Regions from separate parts of the Micromonospora sp. R311 genome, predicted to be linked through region 1. Evidence: riboswitches for the same ligand, from Rfam matches in the RefSeq annotation. Region 1 holds a riboswitch; the other holds the start of a gene.
The links. Region 1 has a riboswitch for ZMP and ZTP ahead of AC1WTP_RS03670 (bifunctional 5,10-methylenetetrahydrofolate dehydrogenase/5,10-methenyltetrahydrofolate cyclohydrolase). Riboswitches for the same ligand answer to the same signal wherever they lie in the genome.

Region 1 (4,398 bases):
GTTCGTCGTACGCCCGGGCGATGGCCGGCCAGTCGGTGGCCGCGGCGGACGCGGCGGTGGCGTGGCACGCGGCGATCCGGGCCTGCAGGGCGTACGGGCCGGCCGGGCGCACCCGCGCCAGGATGTCGACGCCCTCGGCGATCGCGGCGTGGTCCCAGCGCGCCCGGTCCTGCCGGTCCAGGGTGAGCAGGTTGCCGTCGGGGTCGCGCCGGGCGTGCCGGCGGGAGTGTTGGAGCAGGAAGAGCGCGAGCAGCGCGGCGACCTCGGACTGGTCGGGCATGAGCCGGTCGAGCAGGCGGGCCAGCCGGATCGCCTCGTCGGCGAACGCGGGTTCGCCGTCGGCGTCGTAGCCGCGGGTGAAGAGCAGGTAGAGCACGGCGAGCACGCCGGGGAGCCGCTCGGCGAGCATCGGTCCGGTCGGCACCCGGTAGGGGATGCCGGCGGTGGCGATCCTGGTCTTCGCCCGGGTCAGGCGCCGGGTCATCGTCGACTCGCCGACCAGCAGGGCGCGCGCGATGTCGGCGGTCGGCACGCCGCAGACGACGCGCAGCGTCAGCGCCACCCGCGCCTGGAGCGAGAGCGCCGGATGGCAGCAGGTGAAGACGAGGCGCAGCCGGTCGTCCACGACCTCCTTCGTCTCCGGGCGCTCGACGTCGGGCAGCGTGAGCACCGCCAGGTCGCGCAGCTTGTGGCGTTCGACGGAGGCACGGCGCAGCACGTCGAGCGCGCGGCGGCGGGCCACCGTCATCAGCCAGCCGCCCGGGTTGGCCGGCACCCCGTCGCCCGGCCACCGTTCGAGGGCGAGCGCGAGCGCCTCCTGCGCGCAGTCCTCGGCCAGCGTCCAGTCCCCGGTCACCCGGATCAGCGCGGCGACGATCCGGGCGTACGAGTCGGCGCAGGCGGCCGCGACGGCGCCCGCCGTCGCGGCCGTCGGGGCGTCAGTCACCCGGGCGGTCGGCCAGGTCGGCGAACGGGCGCAACTCGATCCGACCCGCCCGGGCCATCGGGTGGGTACGCGCCACCTCGATCGCCTCGTCCAGGTCGGCGCACTCCAGCAGGTCGAAGCCCACGATCACCTCCTTGGTCTCGGCGAACGGGCCGTCCGACACCAGCAGCTCGCCGTTGCGGACCCGGACCGTGGTGGCGGCCGAGGTCTCGGCCAGCACATCGCCGGTCAGCCGTCGGCCGCGCGCGTCGTTCTCGGCCACCCACTCCTCGATGTCGGGCCAGTTCTGCTGGTCGGTGTCCGGCTCGGTGTCGCTGCAGACGAACATCATGTACTTCATCTCGGCACTCCCTGGTTCGTGATCTCACCAGGGTGACGAACGGGCGGCCCCGTTCCGGACAGGCCGACCAAGATTTTTTCCGGCGACCGCCGACGGCGTCCGGGGGTCGCCTGGCGGCGACGCCGGCGGATGGGGCAAGCTGGGTGGGAACGCGACTGGCGGCACGGGGATGGCACCAACCATCGGGGAGCTCGCCGTGGGAGTCGACCGCCTGGGCACCCACGTTGGGGGAGCCATGCCCATCGCACCCGACACCGTCGCAACGCCGCACACCGCCCGGCTGCTCTCCGGGCGGCCGCTGGCCGACAAGGTCTTCGCCGAGGTGGCCGACCGGGTGTCCCGCCTCCGCCGGGCGGGCGTCGTACCGGCGCTCGCGACCGTGCTGGTCGGCGACGACGACGCCAGCGCCGGCTACATCCGGATCAAGCAGCGCCAGGCGGCGGAACTCGACTTCGACTCGCCGCACACCCACCTGCCGGCCGACGCCACCCAGGAGGACCTGCACCGGGTGATCGCCGGCTACAACGCCGACCCGGGGGTGCACGGGCTGCTCGTGCAGTATCCGGTCCCCGCCCACCTGGACTACGACCGGGCGTTGCAGACCGTCGACCCGGACAAGGACGTCGACGGGATGCACCCACTCAACATCGGACGCCTGGCGCTCGGGCTGCCCGGCCCGCTGCCCTGCACGCCGGCCGGCATCGAGGCGCTGCTGGCCCACTACGAGATTCCGGTCGCGGGGCGCGAGGTGGTCATCCTCGGCCGCGGCGCGACCCTCGGCCGGCCGCTGTCGATCATGCTGGCGCAGAAGCGGCCCACGGCCAACGCCGCCGTCACCGTCGTCCACACCGGGGTGCCGGACTGGTCCCGCTACACCCGGCGGGCCGACATCCTGGTCGCGGCCGCCGGCGTACCCGGGATCATCCAGCCGGAGCACGTCAAGCCGGGCGCGGTGGTGGTCGGGGCCGGCGTCCGGTACGAGGGCCGCCGGCTGCTGCCCGACGTGGACGAGTCGTGCGCCGAGGTGGCCAGCGCGATCACGCCCCGGGTCGGCGGGGTCGGCCCGACCACCGTGGCCATGCTCTTCCGCAACGCCGTCGACGCCGCCGAGCGGCTGAGCGGGCGCGGCTGACCCGAGCAACCGGCACGGCCGCCCGCCTGTGTTCGGGTGGGCGGCCGTGGGACGGTGACGAAGGCTCATACCTGAAGGCACTACCGTCCGGTCCGGCGCCACATCCTGTCGTCCTTCCGTGCGGTGTGATCCATGCCGATGTGTGGGTATGGCCAGTGTCATGGCAGATCGACCTCGGCTGACCTTGGCCGCCACCGTGCTGGACTCGCCCGACGCCCGGGAGCTCGCCGCGTTCTACGAACGCCTGCTCGGCTGGTCGCGCCACGACGACGAGCCGGACTGGGTCACGCTGCGCGCACCGGACGACGGCGCCGGCCTGTCGTTCCAGACCGAGCCGAACTATGTACGGCCGGTCTGGCCGGCCGGTCCGCAGGATCCGCCGATGATGGTCCACCTCGACATCGAGGTCGACGACCTCGACGCGGCCTCGGCGCATGCGGTCGCCGCAGGCGCCACCGTGGCGGACTTCCAGCCCCAGGACGACGTGCGGGTGCACCTCGACCCGGCCGGCCACCCGTTCTGCCTGTTCATCTGAGTTCGGATCGTCGGGCTCGGCCGAGGACCCGTTGGCCTGGAGGTGGTCACCCACCGGGTCGTAGCCGATCTCGCCGGTGCAGCAGACGGCGACGGTGACCAGCGGTGCCAGGGCTGCCCAGCGCGCGGATCCCCCGCCGGAGTCCGGGCGGTGGCGGCCACCAGCGGGATCCCGGCCGCCCGCAGCGCCTGACACGCCGCCAGGGTCGCCTCGCTCACTGTGCCGTCAGGCCGAAAGACCGGACGGGGACAAGGTGAAGCGGACCGCGCGGCGGGTGGCCCCGCCGGCGGATCAGTTTGATGATGCCCTCGAACGCGAGCAGCAGGCCGAGACCGATGGCGAGGCCGAACGGGAGTTCTCGACGAACCGCTTCGCCGCCAAACAGCTCAGCCCCACGTGCGGCCCAGGCCAGGACCGCGAAGCCGTCGCCGATCACTGCCCCAGGGCTCGCCATTCGGAAGCAAGGACCGCCCAGAGCTGCTTGTCGTGGCGCACGCCCTCGTACGGCCATGCCTCGCGGCGCACGCCCTCCAGCGTCATGCCGAGCCGCTTGGCCACCGCTGAGCTGCGGTCGTTGTCGGCCCGGCAATGCCACTCGGCCCGGTGCAGCCCCCGGGACGCAAAGGCCCAGTCCAACAACGCGCCACACGCCTGCGTGACCAGACCGTGGCCCTCGGCGGACGGCTCCAGCCAGCAACCGATCTCACACGAGCCGACAGCGGCATTGAAATCGGTGAACATCACACCGCCGACCAACACTCCATCCCGCCAGATGCCATACAGGCGGGCACCGTCGCCGGCCTGGCGTTGGGCGTACCGCTTGAGCGTGGCCCGCGCCCCTTCCACATCGTCGGTGACGAACGCGGCACCGACCCAGGGACGAATGTGGTCGCGGGCCCGGTCCAGATGTTCGGCGAACTCCTCGACATGCCAGACCTCTAGCGGCCCAAGGCGAGCACCGTCGCGCAGCGGCAGCGAGAACATGAGAGCCTCCCATTCGCATAACAATTGTTACGGGAATGTACCGTGGCAGCATGCCACGCACCAAGGGAGATCACGAGGCCCGCCGACGCGATGTCTCGGAAGCGGTCTGGCAGGTCATGGCCACCCGCGGCTTCGCCGGCCTGACGTTGCGCGCCGTCGCCGCCGAACTCGGCGCGACCACCGGCCTGCTGACGCACTACTTCCCCACCAAACACGCCCTGGTGGAGTACGCCCTCGACCTGCTCGAACAGCGCACCATCTCCCGCCCCCGCCGACACACGGGCGAAGGTCTGGCCGCCCTCAGGGACGCACTGCTGGACATCCTGCCACTGACCCCCGAGACCACCCACATCAACCGCATCTGGGTCTCCTCCTGGGACACCGCGCTCTCCGACCCCAACCTCAGCACCGACTACGCCCGCAAGTACGCGAGAGGTCGCGAAAGACTGACCGAGCGGGTG
Region 2 (4,398 bases), on a different contig from region 1:
ACCACCTTCAACACGGCGACGAAGACCAACGGCTGGGGTTACAAGCAGGGCACGTCGATGTCGAGCCCGCACGCGGCCGGCGTCGCGGCGCTGGCCCTGTCGGCCCACCCCGGCATGACGGCGGGCCAGCTGGCGTCCTTCCTCGAGCGGACCGCGGAGTCGGTCCCCTGCGAGGAGGGCGTCTGGGAGCCGCGGCCGGGCTACCCGGCCGTCTGCACCGGGGGCGAGCGCAACTCGTTCTACGGCGCGGGCATGGTCAGCGCGTACAACGTGGTGAAGTAGCAGCACGGCACGACCCGTGGTGGGGCCCGGCGGTGATCCGCCGGGCCCCACCCGTTTTCGCTGCTCACGGCCGGGGTACGGGAGGAGGCGTCCGACGAGCCGAGGAGGTCAACGGTGTCCACCGATGCCATCGTCCTGTTGAAAGAGGACCACAAGGAGATGCGGCGCCTGTTCAAGGCGTTCCAGGATGCCGAGGAGGGGCCGGCGAGCAAGCGGCGGCAGCTGGTGGGCCAGATCATCGAGGCGCTCACCGTGCACACGTACCTGGAGAACGAGGTGATGTACCCGGAGGTCCGCAAGCTCCTGCCGGACCTGGAGGACGACATCCTCGAGTCGTACGAGGAACACCACGTCGCCGACCTGCTCTGCGCCGAACTGTTCACCATGGACGCCGAGGACGAGCACTTCAACGCGAAGACCACGGTGCTGATCGAGAACGTCCTGCACCACGTCGAGGAGGAGGAGCAGGAGTGGTTCCCGAAGGTGCGCGAGGCGCTCGGCCGTAAGCAGTTGCAGGAGATCGGCGAGCGGATGATCGAGCTGCGCGACAAGGCTCCCCGCAAGCCCACCGACCCGAAGGCGATCAAGAAGTCGCTGGACGCGGTGACCGCCTGAGCGGCGACGAACGCGACGGGCCCCGGCGCGTCGGGGCCCGTCGTCACGCCGGGGGCGCCGGCAGGATCCGCCGCAGCCGCCCCGGCGGTACGGCCCGCTGCCGCCACTCGCGCGGATAGCCCACCGACACCTCCTCGAACCGCACGCCGTCGTGCCAGGTGGTCCGCGGGATGTGCAGGTGCCCGTAGACCACCGCGGCGGCGTCGAAGCGCAGGTGCCAGTCGGCGGTCGCCTCGGTGCCGCACCACTGGGCGAAGATCGGGTAGCGCAGGATCCGGGTCGGCTCGCGGACCAGCGGGTAGTGGTTGACCAGCACGGTCGGCAGTGCCGGCTCCCGCTCGGCCAGCCGCTGCCGGGTCTGCGCGACCCGGGCCGCGCACCAGTCCGGACGGCTCGGGTACGGGTCGGGGTGCAGCAGGAACTCGTCGGTGCAGACGATCCCCGTCCGGTACGCCTCGGCCAGCGCCGCCTCGCGGGTGTCGAACCCGTCCGGCAGCCAGCTGTGGTCGTAGAGCAGGAACAGCGGGGCCACCAGCACCGGCCCGCCCGGCCCCCGCCACACCGGGTACGGGTCCTCCGGGGTGAGCACGCCCAGCCGCCGGCAGACCGCCACCAGGTGCTGGTAGCGCTCCAGCCCGCGCAGCGCCACCGGGTCGTTCGGCGGGGTCCAGAGTTCGTGGTTGCCGGGCGCCCAGACCACCCGGGCGAAGCGGTGGGCCAGCAGCCCGAGGGCCCACTCGACGTCGGCCACCGTGTCGGCCACGTCCCCGGCGACGAGCAGCCAGTCGTGCGGCGAGTCGGGGCGCAACCCCTCGACGACGGCCCGGTTCTCCCGGTGGTTGACGTGCAGGTCGCTGATGGCGAGCAGGCTGCCGCCCTCGCTCCCGTCGGCCGCCATGCACCGATCCTATGGACCACCCACCCCCACGGCGAGCCCACTCTCCGCCCCGAGCCGGGGTGGCGGGCCGCGGACCCGGTAGGATCAGCCCGGGCCGTGACTGGCGCGTGGGGATGGAGCACCATCGGGAAGCGGTCCCGTCATGAGGACGCATGCCGAGCGCCTGGGCCTTCCGCACGTCACCTGGAGGTCGCATGTCGTCGCTGAACGCCGAATCCACCGCTTTCCGCAGCGCCCTCGAGGTGATCCGCGCCGTCGAACCGCGGGTGGCCGACGCCATCGGGGCCGAGCTGGCCGACCAGCGCGAGTCGCTCAAGCTGATCGCGAGCGAGAACTACGCCTCCCCGGCCACCCTGCTGGCGATGGGGAACTGGTTCAGCGACAAGTACGCCGAGGGCACCGTCGGGCGCCGCTTCTACGCCGGCTGCCAGAACGTCGACACGGTGGAGGCGCTCGCCGCCGAGCACGCCCGGGAGCTGTTCGGCGCCGCGCACGCGTACGTGCAGCCGCACTCCGGCATCGACGCCAACCTGGTCGCGTTCTGGGCGATCCTGGCCGACCGGGTCGAGTCGCCGGCGCTGAAGAAGGCGCAGGTCCGGCAGGTCAACGAGCTCACCGAGGCGGACTGGTTCGCGCTCCGCCGCGAGCTGGGCAACCAGCGGATGCTGGGCATGTCGCTGGACGCCGGCGGGCACCTCACCCACGGCTTCCGGCCGAACATCTCCGGCAAGATGTTCGACCAGCGCAGCTACGGCACCGACCCGGCCACCGGTCTGGTCGACTACGACAGGGTCGCCGAGGCGGCCCGCGAGTTCAAGCCGCTGATCCTGGTCGCCGGCTACTCGGCGTACCCGCGGAAGGTCAACTTCCGGATCATGCGGGAGATCGCCGACTCCGTCGGCGCCACCTTCATGGTCGACATGGCGCACTTCGCCGGCCTGGTCGCCGGCAAGGTCTTCACCGGCGACTTCGACCCGGTGCCGCACGCGCACATCGTCACCACCACCACGCACAAGTCGCTGCGCGGGCCGCGCGGCGGCATGGTGCTCTGCCAGCCGGAGCTGGCCGACCAGGTCGACCGGGGCTGCCCGATGGTGCTCGGCGGCCCGCTGCCGCACGTGATGGCCGCCAAGGCGGTCGCCCTGGCCGAGGCCCGCCGTCCCGACTTCGCCGACTACGCCCGGCGGATCGTCGACAACGCGCAGGCCCTCGCCGAGGGGCTGCTGCACCGCGGCGGCAAGCTGGTCACCGGCGGCACCGACAACCACCTGGTGCTGATCGACGTCTCCGGCTACGGGCTGACCGGCCGGCAGGCCGAGCAGGCGCTGCTCGACTCGGGCATCGTCACCAACCGCAACTCGGTCCCGCAGGACCCGAACGGCGCCTGGTACACCTCGGGCATCCGGATCGGCACCCCGGCGCTGACCACCCGGGGGCTGGGCACCGCGGAGATGGACCAGACCGCCGAGCTGATCCACACCGTGCTCAGCCAGACCACGCCGGGCAGCAACGCCGACGGCACCCCGTCGAAGGCGAAGTACGTGCTCGACCCGGCCGTCGCCGACAAGATCAGCCGCCAGGCCGCCGAGCTGCTCACCGGCTTCCCGCTCTACCCCGCCGTCGACCTCGGCTGACCCGCACCACCCCCCGACGCCCCGCCCGGCCCCGCCGCGCGGGGCGTCCCCGTCCCCGCCCCCACCCACCCTCCACCCTGCCCACCCCGTTGATCATGAGGTTGACGGCGTGGATCCGGACATTTCGCACCGCTAACCTCATGATCAACGGGCGGGGCGGGAGGCGCGCGGGCGGGGCGGGCGGGGCGGGGGGCGCGCGGGCGGGGTGGGGATCAGTGGGGGCGGTTGCGGAGGGCGCGGAGGCGGTGCAGGGTCTCGGCGCCGCCGCGGCCGAAGTGGTCGTGCATCGCGCGGTACTCGGCGTAGAGCTCGTCGTAGGCCGCGGCGCGGTCCGGGTCCGGGTGCCAGGTTTCCCGGCGAGGGGCGCCCATCGCCGCCGAGGCGGCCGGCACGTCGGGGTACGCCCCGGCGGCCACCGCCGCGTGGATCGCCGCGCCCAGCGCCGCCGGATGCGCGGAATCGACCACGTGCAGCGGCCGGCGCAGCACGTCGGCGTAGATCCGCAGCAGCAGCCGGTTGTCGGTCAGCCCGCCGGCGACGGTCAGCCCGGCCACCCGCACCCCGGCGTCCTCGAACGCGGCGACCACGGTCCGCGCGCCGAACGCGGTCGACTCCAGCAGCGCCCGCCAGATCTCCTCCGGCCGGGTGGCCAGGGTCAGCCCGAACAGCACGCCGCTGAGCTCGTGGTCCATCAGCACCGAGCGGTTGCCGCTGTGCCAGTCGAGCGCGAGCAGGCCGTGCCCGCCGACCGGCTGCCCGGCGGCCAGGGAGTCGAGCAGCTGGTACGGGCTCACCCCGAGCGCGCGGGCCCGCTCGGCGTACCGCGCGGGCAGGGCGTTGGTCACGTACCAGGCGAAGATGTCACCCACCCCGCTCTGCCCGGCCTCGTACCCCCAGGCGCCGGTGGTGACGCCGCCGTCGACCACGCCGCACACCCCGGGCACCTCGTGGCAGGCGTCCGCGTTCATG

Region 2: it holds a riboswitch for ZMP and ZTP, as region 1 does, so the genes downstream of both, AC1WTP_RS31525 (glycine hydroxymethyltransferase) here and AC1WTP_RS03670 (bifunctional 5,10-methylenetetrahydrofolate dehydrogenase/5,10-methenyltetrahydrofolate cyclohydrolase) in region 1, are expected to answer to the same signal.

The regions. Positions count from the first base shown of each region.
Region 1 covers NZ_JBSWCE010000003.1:179,477-183,874, forward strand. The annotation lists gene AC1WTP_RS03660 (RNA polymerase sigma factor) at 1-946, opposite strand, end outside; gene AC1WTP_RS03665 (YciI family protein) at 939-1,277, opposite strand; ZMP/ZTP riboswitch at 1,428-1,510, shown strand; gene AC1WTP_RS03670 (bifunctional 5,10-methylenetetrahydrofolate dehydrogenase/5,10-methenyltetrahydrofolate cyclohydrolase) at 1,522-2,418, shown strand; gene AC1WTP_RS03675 (VOC family protein) at 2,579-2,953, shown strand; gene AC1WTP_RS03680 (hypothetical protein) at 3,168-3,389, opposite strand; gene AC1WTP_RS03685 (GNAT family N-acetyltransferase) at 3,386-3,937, opposite strand; gene AC1WTP_RS03690 (TetR/AcrR family transcriptional regulator) at 3,988-4,398, shown strand, end outside.
Region 2 covers NZ_JBSWCE010000055.1:15,199-19,596, forward strand. The annotation lists gene AC1WTP_RS31510 (S8 family peptidase) at 1-282, shown strand, start outside; gene AC1WTP_RS31515 (hemerythrin domain-containing protein) at 397-897, shown strand; gene AC1WTP_RS31520 (metallophosphoesterase family protein) at 941-1,795, opposite strand; ZMP/ZTP riboswitch at 1,882-1,971, shown strand; gene AC1WTP_RS31525 (glycine hydroxymethyltransferase) at 1,990-3,429, shown strand; gene AC1WTP_RS31530 (ribulokinase) at 3,642-4,398, opposite strand, start outside.